DNA from 2 places in the Delftia sp. CH05 genome. Region 1 is predicted to be linked to the other one. Evidence: riboswitches for the same ligand, from Rfam matches in the RefSeq annotation. Region 1 holds a riboswitch; the other holds the start of a gene.
What was found. A riboswitch is a leader RNA that binds a small molecule or an ion and turns the genes downstream of it on or off. The one in region 1 is predicted to bind S-adenosylhomocysteine.

Region 1 (7,796 bases):
AGGCGGCCTCGCCCCGCGTCTTCGTCAGCGCGCCGCGCCTGGCCTGCACCAGCCCCGAGCAGCGCCGCGCCCACGACACCAACGAGCGCGCCCGGCACGAGCCCAGGCGCTCACGCGATGTGGCCGAGGGCAGCTACGCGCGCATGCGCCACCCCTCGGGCTGCGGCTGCTGCAGCGGCGCCAGCAAGCGCGGCTCCACGGTCACGGCGCCCAACGGCGCCAAGACCTTCCCGACCAAGCGGCCCTGGATGATCAGCCACTGACCGCGGCCCCTGCGCCGCACCGATGCAAAAAAGGCCCGCGACGCGGGCCTTTGTCCTGCCTGGCCGTACCGCTCAGTGCACGGCGCCGATGAAGCCGGCCAGCTCCGGCGTCTGCGGGCTGGCGAACAGCTGCTTGGCCGGGCCGCTTTCGTGTATCAGGCCCTGGTGCATGAACACCAGCTGGTCGCCCACGTCGCGGGCAAAGCGCATCTCGTGCGTGACCATGATCAGCGTCATGCCCTCGGCGGCGAGCTGCTTGACCACGGCCAGCACCTCGTTGACCAGCTCCGGGTCCAGGGCCGAGGTGATCTCGTCGCACAGCAGCACCTTGGGCTGCATGGCCAGCGCGCGTGCAATGGCCACGCGCTGCTGCTGGCCGCCGCTGAGCTGGTCGGGGTAGCTGTCGTACTTGTCGCCCAGGCCGACCTTGGCCAGCATCTGGCGCGCCAGCGCCGCCGCCTCGGGCTTTTTCACGCCCTTGACCACGGTGGGCGACAGGGCCACGTTCTCGCCCGCCGTCAGGTGGGGGAACAGGTTGAACTGCTGGAAGACCATGCCCACGTTCAGGCGCAGCGCGCGCAACTGGGCGGGCGAGGGCGCGCTGCCCTCCGAGCCCTTGAGCACGGCGTCGTCCACCACGATCTGGCCGGACTGGATGGCCTCCAGCCCGTTGATGGAGCGCAGCAGCGTGCTCTTGCCCGAGCCGCTGCGGCCGATGATGGCGACCACCTGGCCGCTGTCCACGCTCAGGTCCACGCCCTTGAGCACATGGTTGTTGCCGTAATGCTTGTGAACGGCGCGCACATCAACGAGCGGCATAGAGTTTCTTCTCCAGATGGGATGCGTAGAGGGACAGGGGCCAGCACAGCAGGAAGTAGCCTGCGGCGACCAGGCCGTAGATGAGGAAGGGCTGGAAGGTGGCGTTGGCCAGCATGGAGCCGAGCTTGGTCAGCTCGCTGAAGCCGATGATCGAGGCCACGGCCGTGCCCTTGATGATCTGCACCGAGAAGCCGACCGTGGGCGCTATCGACAGGCGCAGCGCCTGCGGCAGCACCACATGGCGCATCTGCTGCAGGTAGCCCATGGCCAGGCTGGACGAGGCTTCCCACTGGCCGCGGGGGATAGCCTCCACGCAGCCGCGCCAGACCTCGGCCAGGTAGGCGCTGGTGTACAGCGTCAGGCCGATGGCGGCCGCCGTCCAGGGCGAGATGTCCAGGCCGGCCATGGACGAGCCGAAGAAAACGATGAACATCTGCATCAGCAGCGGCGTGTTCTGGAAGGCCTGGATATAGGCCTTGGCCAGGCGGCGCAGGTTCAGGCTGCGGCCCACGCGGGCGAACAGCACCAGCAATCCGGTGGCGCCGCCCAGCACGAAGGCCAGCAGCGACAGCGCCAGCGTGGCCAGCAGGCCCTCGGCCAGCTTGGCCAGGATGGGCAGCAGGGGAATGTCGGCAATCATGCGGCGTCTCCGGCAGTGGTTGCAGGTGCAGCGGGTGCAGCGGGCCTGGCTGCACGCGGCGTGCGGCGGCCCACCACGAAGCGCTGGCCTATCCAGGCCAGCAACTGGCGCAGTGCCAGGGCCAGCACGAAGTACGCCGCCGTCACCACCAGGTAGGTCTCGAACGCACGGAAGTTGCGCGACTGGATGAAGTTGGCCGCAAACGTCAGGTCCTGGGCCGCGATCTGCGAGACCACCGAGGTGCCCAGCATCACGATCACGATCTGGCTGCTCAGCGAGGGCCAGACCCGCTGCAGCGCAGGGCGCAGCACCACATGGCGGAAGACCGCCCAGCGGCCCATGCCCAGCGCGCCAGCGGCTTCCAGCTGGCCGCGCGGCGTCTCCTGGATGCCGGCGCGCACGATCTCGGTGATGTAGGCGCCCAGGTTGATCACCGTGGTCAGCAGGCAGGCCTGCCATTCGTTGATCTGCACGCCCAGCGAAGGCAGGCCGAAGAACACGAACATCAGCTGCACCAGGAAGGGCGTGTTGCGTATGCCCTCCACGTACACCTTGAACAGCCAGTGCAGCGGCGCAATGCGCCAGGCGCGGCTGACCCCGCCGGCCACGCCGATGGCGCCGCCCAGCACGGCGCCCGCCGCCGTCAGCGCCAGCGTGAAGCCTGCGCCCTGTGCCAGCAGGCCGCTGTAGTCGAACACGGCGCCGAAGTCGAATTGATAGGCCATGGAAGGATTTCCGGGAACAGGGGCGCAGCGGTTACAGGGTGGCGGGCAGCGGCATCTTCATCCAGCGCTGGGACAGGCTGGTCAGGCGGCCGTCGGCCTTGAGCTTGGTGATGATGGCGTCCACCTTCTGCAGCAGCGCCGGCTCGCCCTTGGCCACGCCGATGTAGCAGGGCGTGTCCTCGACCGCGAACTTCACGTCCAGCTGGCGCAGCCTGGTGCGCTCGTTGACGGCGTTGGCCACGATGTTGCCCAGCGTCACCAGCTGCACCTGGCCCGTCAGATAGCTTTGCGCGGTGGCGTTGTTGTCCTCGTAGCGCTTGATGGTGGCCGAGGCCGGCGCCACCTGCGTGAGGGCCAGGTCCTCGGTGGAGCCGCGCGTCACGCCCACGGTCTTGCCGGCCAGGTCGGCAGGGGCCTTGATGCTCATGTCCTTGGGGCCGTAGACGCTCTTGGGGAAGGGCGCATAGGCCTGGGTGAAGTCGATCACCTTGGCGCGCTCGGCGTTCTTGCCCAGGCTGGAGATGACGATGTCGGCCTTGCCCGTGGTCAGGAAGGGGATGCGGTTGGTGCTGGTCACGGGCACCAGCTCCACCTTCACGCCCAGCTCCTGGGCCACCAGGGCCGCCATGTCGATGTCATAGCCCTGCAGCTTCAGGTCGGTGCCCAGCGAGCCGAAGGGCGGGAAGTCCTGCGGAATCGCCACGCGCAGCACGCCGGCCTTCTGGATATTGGCCAGCATGTCGGCATGGGCGGCGCCGCCCAGGCCGGCAGCGGCCAGGGTGGCGGCCGCCAGGGCGGTGCGGATGAATGCGCGGCGGGGTGTCAGGGGGGAAGTCATGCGAAAGCTCCTTCGGAAGGTGGGATGAGGCGAAAGGAAAGCGGGTCAGGGTCGGGCGCAGATGTATCGGGCGCAGATGCGTCGGGCGCCGTTGCATCGAGTGCCGTCGCGTCGGGCGCCGCCGCGTCGTCCGGCGTGTCGAGATCGATGCCGCTGCGCCTGGCGGCCGACAGCAGGTGGGCGCGCATGGCGCCCGCGGCACCCGGCGCATCGCCTGCGCAGACGGCCTGCACGATGGCGTCGTGCTCGCGCACCGGCTGGTCGTCGGCACCGCTCCAGGCAAAGGGCAGGCGCAGGCTGTGGCTGATGGCCAGCTCCAGCTGGCGCGCCATGGCCACCAGGCCCGGGTTGCCCGACAGCTGGGCCAGCAGCAGGTGGAACTGCAGATCGGCGTCGGCGGCGGCCAGCAGGTCGCTGCGGTCCAGGGCGTGGGCCAGCTGGGACTGGGTCCATTGCAGCTGGCGCAGGCCGCTGTCGTCGGCGCGCACGGCCGCCAGCGCGGCCCAGCCCGGCTCCAGCACCAGGCGCAGCTCGATCAGCTGGCGCGGCGACAGCGTGCCCAGCGCCGGGGTGGCATAGGCGCGGTGCATGCGTGCACGGCCGCTGTGCGGGCCGTTGATGCGCACGCCCTTGCCCGGCTGGATCTCGACCAGGCCCAGGGCCTCCAGCATGGACAGCGCCTCGCGCAGCGAAGCGCGGCTGATGCCCAGCTGCCGGGCCAGCTCGCGCTGCGGCGGCAGCTGGCTGCCGCCGGGATAGTGGCCGCTCAGGATGTGCTGCTGCAGCGTCTGGGCCATCGAGATCGGAATGCTTTGCATGGGCTGGCGCGGGTGGAGGGTTTTGGCCTGACTGGTCAGACCACGTGCCCAGCAGATAGCGAATTGCGTGCCAGATGCAACAAAAGGAGCGTTGTCCTCAGGCGCTGCAAAGAAACCGGGGCGATGGGGTATCCACAATCCGCCCCGAAGGCGGCGCCAGGGGCTCGCGCTGCCGCGCTTTGGTGCAGTGCCGCATGGCTTTGTGCAGGCCTGCCCCGAATGCGGGCGTAAAACCCGCACTGCAGGCCGCCGCCAGCCGCCGTAGAATCCCGGGCTTTGGCCCGAGGAGCGTTGCAGCGCGGCACCCGCCCATCCGTACACCGGATCGCGTGCCGCGTCAGGCTTGGGCCAGGTGCAGGTTCCCGGCCGGACCGCGCCCACGGTGCCAACGACGCTCACCTGTTGCCATGCCGTTTTTGCAGGTGAGCTTGATGTCGTCCTCTTTCACTCCCCCTCCCATGAAGCTGTCCGGACTGGAGCCGGTGACCATCGGCGAGGGCACGCTGTTCGTCAACGTGGGCGAGCGCACCAACGTCACGGGTTCCAAGGCCTTTGCGCGCATGATCCTCAACGAGCAGTACGAGGAAGCGCTGTCCGTGGCGCGCCAGCAGGTGGAAAACGGCGCCCAGGTCATCGACGTGAACATGGACGAGGCCATGCTCGACAGCAAGGCCGCCATGGTGCGCTTCCTGAACCTCATCGCCTCCGAGCCCGACATCGCCAAGGTGCCGGTCATGGTGGACAGCTCCAAGTGGGAGGTCATCGAGGCCGGCCTGCGCTGCCTGCAGGGCAAGGGCATCGTCAACTCCATCTCCATGAAGGAAGGCCTGGATGAATTCAAGCGCCAGGCCCGGCTGATCAAGCGCTACGGCGCGGCCGCCGTGGTCATGGCCTTCGACGAGAAGGGCCAGGCCGACACCTACCAGCGCAAGATCGAGATCTGCGAGCGCGCCTACCGCATCCTGGTGGACGAGGTGGGCTTCCCGCCCGAGGACATCGTCTTCGACCCCAACATCTTCGCCGTGGCCACCGGCATCGAGGAACACGACAACTACGCCGTGGACTTCATCGAGGCCGTGCGCTGGATCAAGCAGAACCTGCCCGGCGCCAAGGTCTCGGGCGGCGTCTCCAACGTGAGCTTCAGCTTCCGCGGCAACGACCCCGTGCGCGAGGCCATCCACACCGTGTTCCTTTACCACGCCATCTCGGCGGGCATGGACATGGGCATCGTCAACGCCGGCATGGTCGGCGTCTATGACGACCTGGAGCCCGAGCTGCGCGAGCGCGTGGAAGACGTGGTGCTCAACCGCCGCCCTGACGCTGCGGAACGCCTGCTGGAGATTGCCGACGCCGCCAAGGGCGCCGCCAAGGACGACAGCAAGAAGCTCGAATGGCGCGGCACGCCCGAGAACCCGAAGACCGTGGGCGAGCGCCTGTCGCACGCCCTGGTGCACGGCATCACCGACTTCATCGTCGTCGACACCGAAGAGGCCTACCAGCAGATCGTGGTGCAGGGCGGCGGCCGCCCGCTGCACGTGATCGAAGGTCCGCTCATGGACGGCATGAACATCGTGGGCGACCTGTTCGGCGCCGGCAAGATGTTCCTGCCCCAGGTGGTCAAGTCGGCGCGCGTGATGAAGCAGGCCGTGGCCCACCTCGTGCCCTACATCGAAGAGGAAAAGCGCCAGCAGGAAGCGGCGGGCCTGGACGTGTCCAGCAAGGGCAAGATCGTCATCGCCACCGTCAAGGGCGACGTGCACGACATCGGCAAGAACATTGTCACCGTGGTCCTGCAGTGCAACAACTTCGAGGTCATCAACATGGGCGTGATGGTGCCCTGCCACGAGATCCTGGCCAAGGCCAAGGCCGAGGGCGCGGACATCATCGGCCTGTCGGGCCTGATCACGCCCAGCCTCGAAGAGATGCAATACGTCGCCGGCGAGATGCACAAGGACGACTACTTCCGCATCAAGAAGATTCCGCTGCTGATCGGCGGCGCCACCTGCTCGCGCGTGCACACCGCCGTCAAGATCGCGCCCAAGTACGAAGGCCCCGTGGTCTACGTGCCCGATGCCTCGCGCAGCGTCAGCGTGGCCCAGAGCCTGCTGGGCGAGAACAAGGGCAACTACCTGGCCGAGATCCAGGCCGACTACGACAAGGTCCGCACCCAGCACGCCAACAAGAAGAAGACGCCGCTGTGGCCGCTGGACAAGGCCCGCGCCAACGCCACGCCCGTGGACTTTTCCCAGGCCCCCGTGGCGCCGCGCGCCCTGGGCCGGCGCGTGTTCCGCAACTTCGACCTGGCCGAGATCGCCGAATACATCGACTGGGGCCCGTTCTTCCAGACCTGGGACCTGGCCGGCCCCTACCCGGCCATCCTCGACGACGAGATCGTGGGCGTGCAGGCCCGCCAGGTGCTGGCCGACGGCCAGGCCATGCTCAAGAAAATCATCGAAGGCCGCTGGCTGCAGGCCAACGGCGCCATCGGCCTGTTCCCTGCCAACCGCGTGGGCGATGACATCGAGTTCTACGCCGACGAGTCCCGCAGCCAGGTGCTGATGACCTGGTACGGCATGCGCCAGCAAACCGAAAAGCAGATGGTGGAAGGCCCGGATGGCCAGCCCGTGATGCGCCCCAGCCGCTGCCTGTCCGACTTCGTGGCCACCAAGGAATCGGGCATCCAGGACTACGCGGGCCTGTTCGCCGTCACGGCCGGCATCGGCGCCGAGAAGAAGGACAAGGAGTTCCAGGACGCGCTGGACGACTACTCCGGCATCATGTTCAAGGCCCTGGCCGACCGCCTGGCCGAGGCCTTCGCCGAATGCCTGCACCAGCGTGTGCGCAAGGACCTGTGGGGCTATGCGCCCGACGAGAACCTCAGCAACGAAGCGCTGATCAAGGAACAGTACAAGGGCGTGCGCCCCGCGCCCGGCTACCCGGCCTGCCCCGACCACAGCGCCAAGACCGACCTGTTCGCCGTGCTCAAGGCCGACGAGATCGGCATGACGCTGACCGAAAGCCTGGCCATGAACCCGGCCTCCAGCGTCAGCGGCTTCTACATCGGCCACCCCGACTCCGTCTACTTCAACGTCGGCGAGATCGGCGAGGACCAACTGGCCGACATGGCCGCGCGCCGGGGCATGGACATCGAGGAACTGCGCCGGTTGCTGGCGCCGAATCTGGGGTGAGAACGTTTGTCCGCGCGGACTGGTGCCGCGCGTTGCAAGAAAAAAGCCAGGGCGTGCCCTGGCTTTTTTATGGACGCCGCCGCAGCGGCATTCAGCGCTCGATCAGAGCCCGATTTCCTTATTGTACGCCTTGCGCGCCGCAACGGCCGTGTCCGTGAAGTCGGTGAACACGCCGTCGATGCCCAGGCGGTAGTAGGCCAGGTATTCCTGCACGGGGTCGCCCTTGTACAGGCCGGCGAGGCGGCCCGGCTCGTTGCGGAAGGTGAAGCTGTGCACGATCAGGCCGGCCTTGTGGGCGTCGCGGATCAGGCCCGTGTCCTTGACGGTGTTCACGTCCTTGAGGCCGACGCCGTCCTTGTAGGGCACGACGGAGTGGGCCAGGACCTGGGGCTTCCAGGGGCCGATGCCGTCGGCATAGGTCTTGATCTCGGCCAGGCCTGCGGGCGTGAGCATGGTGGCGAAGGTGCGCGCGTCGCCGGCCAGGGTCCAGCTGTAGGGGCGGCCG
Region 2 (7,796 bases), on a different contig from region 1:
GTTCATCGTATAGAAGTGCAGCCCGGGAGCGCCCTGGCTGCGCAACTGCTCGCATAGACGGGACACGACATCAAGGCCGAAGGCGCGAATGGACGCCGTGTCATCTCCGTAAGCCTGCAGACGCAGGCGGATCCAGCGCGGGATCTCGGCGCCGCAGGCGTCCGAGAAGCGCATCAGCTGCGTAGAGCTGGTGATGGGCATGATGCCGGGAACAACCGGTGCATCAAGCCCCATGCCGCGCGCCGCATCAACGAAACGGCAGTAGGCGTCGGCATTGTAGAAATATTGGGTGATCGCGGAATCCGCGCCAGCGCGCACTTTAGCCGCAAACGCATCCAGATCGGACTGTGGGGATTTCGCCTGCGGATGGACCTCCGGGTAGGCCGCCACCTCGATGTGGAACCAGTCGCCGAACTCGCGGCGGATGAATTCCACGAGATCGCTGGCGTACTGGAATTCGCCACCCAGGCCATAGCCGCTGGGCAGGTCGCCGCGCAGCGCGACGATGCGGCGCACGCCCATGGCCTTCAGCTCCTGCAGTTCGGCGCGCACCTTGTCGTGCGTGGCGCCCACGCAGGAGAAATGCGATGCCGCGCTGACGCCTTCGTTCTGGATGTCACGCACCATGGCGAAGGTGCCCGTCTGCGTGGAGCCGCCCGCGCCATAGGTGACGGAGCAGAACTGGGGCTTGCGCGCATAGAGATTCTTGCGCACCTGCACATGCTTGGTCGCGCCCTCGGGCGTCTTGGTCGGGAAGAACTCGAAGCTGATCGGAAAGCTCATGTAAGACTCGCTGCTCAGTGTTTCATTCGTTGCGTTTGCGCAGCTTGGCGCGGCCCGGACCGGGCACGCCGAACTCGGTACTGGTGTCGATCACACGCTCGTTGCGCTGCTCGCGCAGCACGGTGCGGGACACGCGCTTAGGCGCGGCCGGCTTAGGAGCGGCCTTCACGGCCGAGCGGGGCTGGTCGTCGTCCTGCGTTTCAGGCTGCTCTGGCTCCTTCACCACGGCCGCCTGCTGGGCATGCACGAAGAATTCGCGGTTGCCGTCGCCGCCTTCGATGGCCGACTCCATCCAGCCCTTGACCTCCAGGCCCAGCTCGCCCAGGCAGGTGCGAATGCGCTGCTCCACCTCGGTGAACAGGGCCGCATCGCGCACGATGCCGCCCTTGCCGACCTGGCCCGGCTGCAGCTCGAACTGCGGTTTGACCAGCATCAGCAGCTGGCCATGCGGCTTGAGCAGGCGCGTGACGGCCGGCAGCACCAGGGTCAGAGAGATGAAGGACAGATCGCCCGTGACGAAGTCGAACTGCGGCGTGATGTCCACGTCGGCAAACTCGGCGCGGCGGCGGCGCTGCGTGGCCACCGTGCCCTCATCGCGCGCCTTGCCCTTGGCCGCGCGCTCGGCCTTGAAGGCCTCGATCTCGTTTTCCTTGGCGTCGTCGCTGTCGTCGTAGTCCTCGTCGACCACGCCGCCGTTGCGCATCCAGGCATAGGGCGCCACGGGCTGGGTGTCGTTGTCGTCGGGATCTTCTTCCCAGCGTTCGGACAGCACTTCCTCGCAGGCCTCCTGCAGGCCCTCGGCCGTCACCGCGCGGGCATTGACGCCTTCGACGCAGATCACGCGCGCATCCGAGCGCAGCCGGTCATGCAGCTGGCCATGGCCCACGTCCACGCCGATGACCTGGGCGGCGCCTGCCTGCAGCAGGCAGTCGGTGAAACCGCCCGTGCTCTGGCCCACGTCCAGGCAGCGCAGGCCGTCCACCGACAGCTTGGTGGCCGCCAGCGCGCCTTCCAGCTTCAGCCCGCCGCGCGAGATGAACCGGGCCTCGGCCCCGTCCAGCAACTGCAGCTCGGCACCTGCGGGAATCTCGTCACCGTTCTTGGCGACCTTCTTCCACGGCGTCAACGGCGTCATGCGCCACTGCACGCCACCCGCAATCAGCCGCTGCGCCTGCGAGCGCGTGGCCGCATGGCCGGCTTCCACCAAAAATACATCTGCGCGCATAGCGTCGTTCCCAGGAAATCTCTAAACCAATGACGCCAAGCGGCGCCGCACCCCACACTGGCAGGGCCCAACTCAGGGACACCGAGCAAGGGCCGCCCCGCCGCGAGGGTGTCGTCCCCCTCCCTTGCGAAGCAAGTAGAGAGGGGGAAGCGGTGCAAGCCGCTCAGGGGGTGCTTAGTAGCGGTAGGTTTCGGGCTTGTAGGGACCCTGCTTGCTCACGCCGATATAGGCAGCCTGGCCGTCCGTCAGCTCGGTCAGCATGGCGCCGACCTTCTTCAGGTGCAGGCGGGCAACCTTCTCGTCCAGGATCTTGGGCAGCACGTAGACCTTGCCGACCTCGTAGGCATCGGGCTTGGTGAACAGCTCGATCTGGGCGATGGTCTGGTTGGCGAACGAGGCGCTCATCACGAAGCTGGGGTGGCCGGTGGCGCAGCCCAGGTTCACCAGGCGGCCCTTGGCCAGCAGGATGATCTTCTTGCCGTCAGGGAAGGTGATGTGGTCCACCTGGGGCTTGATCTCTTCCCACTGGTACTGCTCGATGGAGGCGACGTCGATCTCGTTGTCGAAGTGGCCGATGTTGCAGACGATGGCTTCGTTCTTCATGGCCACCATGTGCTCGTGGCGGATGATGTCGCGGTTGCCGGTGGTGGTCACGAAGATGTCGGCCTTGTCTGCCGCCCACTCCATGGTCACGACCTTGTAGCCTTCCATGGCGGCCTGCAGGGCGTTGATGGGATCGATCTCGGTGACCCAGACCTGGGCCGACAGCGCGCGCAGCGCCTGGGCGCAGCCCTTGCCCACGTCGCCGTAGCCGGCCACCACGGCGACCTTGCCGGCGATCATCACGTCGGTGGCGCGCTTGATGCCGTCCACCAGCGATTCGCGGCAGCCGTAGAGGTTGTCGAACTTGCTCTTGGTGACGGAGTCGTTGACGTTGATGGCGCGGAACTTCAGCGTGCCCTTGGCCGACATCTCGTTGAGGCGGTGCACGCCGGTGGTGGTCTCTTCGGTCACGCCGATGATGTGGGCGCTCTTGCGCGTATACCAGGTGGGGTCCTGGGCCAGCTTGGCGCGGATGGCGGCGAAGGCGATCTTCTCTTCCTCGGAGGCGGGGTTGTCCAGCACGGACAGGTCCTTTTCGGCGCGCATGCCCAGGTGCAGCAGCATGGTGGCATCGCCGCCGTCGTCCAGGATCATGTTGGGGCCTTCGCCTTCGGTACCGGCGGCGCCGAACTCAAAGATGCGGTGGGTGTAGTCCCAATAGTCGGCCAGCGATTCACCCTTGATGGCGAACACGGGCGTGCCCGTGGCGGCGATGGCGGCGGCGGCATGGTCCTGCGTCGAGAAGATGTTGCACGAGGCCCAGCGCACGTCGGCGCCCAGGGCCTTGAGCGTCTCGATCAGCACGGCCGTCTGGATGGTCATGTGCAGCGAGCCGGCGATGCGCGCGCCCTTGAGCGGCTGTGCCGCGGCGAATTCCTCGCGCGTGGCCATCAGGCCGGGCATTTCGGTTTCGGCGATCAGGATTTCCTTGCGGCCCCAGGCGGCGAGGGAAATGTCAGCGATGGCCGTGTCGGCGGAAACGGGACGAACAGCAGCGTTCATGGTTTTCTCCAAAAGATGAATGAAAAACCACGTTCTGCGGGAGACGAAAAAAAGCTCACCGCACAGAAAGCGTGGGCGAGCGTCGTTGCAGGTATGACTCCGAGCCTCGCAGACCGCATCTGGTGAATGGGCCTGCTGCAACGCTCCTCGGAGAGGCGCTGATTATACCGATCCCGGGGATGCCTCACCGCCCAGCCCCACAAGCCGGTAGCCCACCTGCAGCTCGGTCACCAGGTGGCGCGGCTGGGCCGGCTCGTCCTCGATCTTCTGGCGCAGATTGGCCATGTGCACGCGCAGGTAATGGGCACGGCCCAGGTATTCGGGTCCCCAGACCTGCAGCAGCAGCTGGCGGTGGGTCATCACACGGCCCTGGGCGGCGATCAGCGCCGCCAGCAGGCGGAATTCGATGGGCGTGAGGTGCACCGGCTGGCCCGCACGCCGCACCTCATGCGTGGCCAGGTCCACCTGCACCTGGCCGAAGTGCACCTGGCTGGATGCAACTGCGCCGCCTGCGGCCCCCAGTTGCTGGCGGCGGCGCAGCATCACGCGCAGCCGGGCCAGCAGCTCGGGCACACCGAAAGGCTTGACCAGGTAATCGTCTGCGCCGGCGTCCAGGGCGGCCACCTTCTCGTCCTCGCGCTCGCGCGCGGAAAGCACGAGCACGGGCACGGAGGACCATCCGCGCAGCTCGGTGAGAACCTGCTTGCCGTCGGCATCCGGCAGGCCCAGGTCGAGGATGACCAGATCGGGCTGGCGGCTCGCCGCCTCGATCAGGCCCCGGCGCGCGCTGTCGGCCTCGAAGACCTGCCAGCCCTCGTCCTCCAGCACCAGGCGCACGAAGCGGCGGATGCCGGGGTCGTCCTCGATCATCAGGATGCGGTTGGTGGGCGTGCTCATGGCGCAAGACTCTAATCGAGCAATGGCTGCTCCGGCACCGGAAAGCGCAGCGTGAACACGGTGCCGGGGCCTGGGCGCGCGGCAGCGGCCTCGATGCGCCCGCCATGGGCCTCGACAATGCTGCGCACCAGCGCCAGCCCCAGGCCTATGCCCGAGACGGTGGACTCGGCCGTGCCGCGCGTGAAGGGCTCGAACAGCGTCTCCACGGGCAGGTGTGGCGGCAGGCCGGGCCCGCCATCCTGCACGGCCACAAGCACCTCGCCGTCCTGTTCGCGTGCGTGGATGGTCAGCGGCGTGCCGGCCGGCGTGTACTTGGCGGCGTTGTCCAGCAGGTTGACCAGCACGCGTTCCATGAGCACGGGATCGAGCTGCAGCAGCGGCAGGCTGGCGGGCACGTCGGTGCTCACGGGATGCTCGTGCAGGCGCGCGCGCATCTGGCGCAGCGCGCTGCCGACCACTTCATCCAGCGGCAGCCATTCGCGCTGCAGGTGCACGCCGCCTTGCTGCAGGCGCGCCATGTCCAGCAGGTTCTCCACCAGTCGCTGCATGGCCTGGGCCTGGATGCGGACCTGCTCCAGCATGTCGGCTGCGCCGCCCGGCGGCACATGGCGCTGCGCGGCCTCGGCCGCGCCCAGGATGGTGGTCAGCGGCGTGCGCAGGTCGTGCGAGACGGCCGACAGCAAGGTGTTGCGCATGCGCTCGCCCTCCATGGCGATCTGGGTCTGCTGGGCCACGGCCACGAAGTGCTGACGCTCCAGCGCCAGCGCCACCTGGCTGGCACAGGCCTCCAGCAGGCGCTGCTCCTCGGGCACCTCCAGGCGCTGGGGCGCACGCAGCTGCAGCACCAGTACGCCCCGCATGCGCACGGGCGCCGCCAGCGGCACGTAGCGGGCCGGCGCGGCCGGCAGCGTGTCCGTGCCCTGGCCGGCCTGCTGGCCGTGGTCCATGGCCCAGCGCGCAATGCTGTCGTCCATGGGGCAGGAGCCGCCGCCGGCGGGGCGCAGGCGCTCGTCGGCATCGGGCAACAGCAGCCCGGCCTGGGCGTCGAACACGCCCGAGACCGTGCTCAGCGCAATCTCCACCACCTGCTCCTGCGTGAGCGCGCCCGAAAGGTCGCGCGCCAGCCGCGCCAGGGCGCCCGCGCGCCGCTCGCGCTCGGCCGCCACGCGCGCCTCGTGGCGCAGCCGCGCCATGAGCTGGCCGCAGACCAGGGCCACGCCCAGCATCAGCACGAAGGTGAACAGGTACTGCGTGTCGTTGACATGGAAGGAACCGCGCGGGGGCACGAAGAAAAAGTCGAAGCACAGTACCGACAGCAGCGCCGCCCAGGCGCCCGGGCCACGCCCCCAGCGCAACGAAGACAGCACGACGATGAGCAGGAACAGCATCACCACGTTGGCCGGGTCGAAGATGCGCAGCAGCTGCTCGGCCAGCACCGTGGCGGTCAAGCAGGCCAGGGTCACGCCGGCATAGCCCTTCCAGGGCAGCGGCCTGCGCCGCAGCGGTACGGCAGGCGCGGCCTCGGTCCGGGCCGCGCTGGAGCCCCCGGAGAGCACCAGCACGTCGATGTCGGGATGCAGCTGGACGATGCGGTCGGGCAGGCTGCGGCCCCACCAGCGCCAGGGCGACCATGCCGGGCGCGGCGGCTGGGCCAGCACCAGGCGGCTGGCGTTGCGCTCGCGCGCGAAGGCAACCAGGGCCTCGGCCACATCGGCGCCCGGCAGCGTGGCCGTCTCGGCCCCCAGGCGTGCGGCCAGGGCCAGGGTCTTGAGCACGGCGGCCTGCACGCTGCGTGGGCGGTGCTGGCGCTGGGGCGCGTCCACATACACCACCATCCAGCCAGCATCCAGCCGGCGTGCCATGCGCGCCACCTGGCGCACCAGGGCGTCGTCGCCCGCATGACCTGCCACGGCCACCAGCAGGCGCTCACGCGCAGGCCAGACCGTGCCTATGGAGCGCTCGCGCCGGTAGTCGCGCATGTCCTCGTCCACGCGGTCGGCCGTGCGGCGCAGTGCCAGCTCGCGCAGCGCCAGCAGGTTGCCGCGCCTGAAGAAGTTGCGCGAGGCCCGCTCGGCCTGCTCCATCATGTAGACCTTGCCGTCCTTCAAGCGGCGCAGCAGCTCGTCGGGCGAGATGTCGACGACGATGACCTCGTCGGCATCGTCGAAGATCTGGTCGGGCACGGTCTCGCGCACCGTGATGCCGACGATGCCGCCCACCACGTCGTTCAGGCTTTCCAGGTGCTGCACGTTGATCGTGGTCCAGACATCGATGCCTGCGTCCAGCAGCTCCTGCACGTCCTGCCAGCGCTTGGGATGGCGTGAGCCTGGCGCATTGCTGTGCGCCAGTTCATCGAGCAGCAGCACGCGCGGACGCCGCGCGAGCGCCGCATCCAGGTCGAACTCGCGCAGCGTCCGTCCCTGGTGCGGCAGCTCGCGCAGCGGCAGTTGCTCCAGGCCATGCAGCTGCTGCGCCGTTTCCTTGCGGCCATGGGTTTCCACGAGTCCCACCAGAACCTCGCGGCCCCCCTGGCGTTCGCGCTGGGCGGCGGCCAGCATGGCGTAGGTCTTGCCCACGCCTGCATTCGATCCGAAGTAGATGCGCAGCTTGCCCCGCCCCTCCTGCGCCCGCTCATGGCGCAGGCGCGCGACCAGGGCGTCGGGATCGGGGCGCGGCAGACCGGGCGGCGCCGGCTCGGCAGAGGACGAAATGGGCATGGTTCTCAGCCTAGCACCAGAGCGTGCCCCCACACTAGAACGCCGCCGACAGCGACAGCACCCAGCCGCTGCGGCCCAGGCTTTGCATCTGGCCTGCCGCATTGGCCGCGCGGTAGTAGCGCGTGTCGGCCGAGGTGCCGGCCCAGGCCAGCGTGGCCGTCCATGGCCCCCAGCTGCGGGCCAGCGAGACGCGCCAGTCGGCGTACGACAGTTCGCTGTAGTTGCGCACCTGCGTGTGGCCGGCATGCAGGCCCAGCACCGCCCAGTCACCCAGCGGATGCTGGTAGTTCAGGTCCAGATAGCTGCTGCCGCGTGAGCTGCCGCTGCCGGGAAGTGCCTCGGCAAAGGCCGTGGCCGCCGTGCTGTCGCGCAGGCCGAAGTAAGGCGTCAGCGCCAGCGACCATTTGGCGCTGAAGCCGCCGTGGGTGACGCCCAGATAGGCCTCGGTGGTGTCGTAGCGCACGCCGCCGCTGCCATCCCCGCGGGGCACGCGCGCGCCGGGGTAGTTGTAGTGCAGCAGGCCGATGTCGCCCGTCCAGCCCGGCAGCAGCTCGGTGCGCCAGCCGCCG

Region 2: linked by a shared signal. The riboswitch ahead of ahcY (adenosylhomocysteinase) and the one ahead of metH (methionine synthase) in region 1 are both predicted to bind S-adenosylhomocysteine.

Annotation. Positions count from the first base shown of each region.
Region 1 covers NZ_WUMG01000001.1:323,467-331,262, forward strand. Annotated here, with positions in the region: gene GRX31_RS01420 (FmdB family zinc ribbon protein) at 1-263, shown strand, start outside; gene GRX31_RS01425 (amino acid ABC transporter ATP-binding protein) at 336-1,082, opposite strand; gene GRX31_RS01430 (amino acid ABC transporter permease) at 1,069-1,722, opposite strand; gene GRX31_RS01435 (amino acid ABC transporter permease) at 1,719-2,447, opposite strand; gene GRX31_RS01440 (transporter substrate-binding domain-containing protein) at 2,479-3,285, opposite strand; gene GRX31_RS01445 (FadR/GntR family transcriptional regulator) at 3,282-4,103, opposite strand; S-adenosyl-L-homocysteine riboswitch at 4,381-4,507, shown strand; gene metH (methionine synthase) at 4,535-7,291, shown strand; gene GRX31_RS01455 (glycerophosphodiester phosphodiesterase family protein) at 7,394-7,796, opposite strand, start outside.
Region 2 covers NZ_WUMG01000015.1:87,692-95,487, reverse strand. Annotated here, with positions in the region: gene metF (methylenetetrahydrofolate reductase [NAD(P)H]) at 1-783, opposite strand, end outside; gene GRX31_RS14385 (TlyA family RNA methyltransferase) at 806-2,008, opposite strand; gene ahcY (adenosylhomocysteinase) at 2,183-3,613, opposite strand; S-adenosyl-L-homocysteine riboswitch at 3,684-3,768, opposite strand; gene GRX31_RS14375 (response regulator) at 3,776-4,510, opposite strand; gene GRX31_RS14370 (sensor histidine kinase) at 4,522-7,227, opposite strand; gene GRX31_RS14365 (TorF family putative porin) at 7,262-7,796, opposite strand, start outside.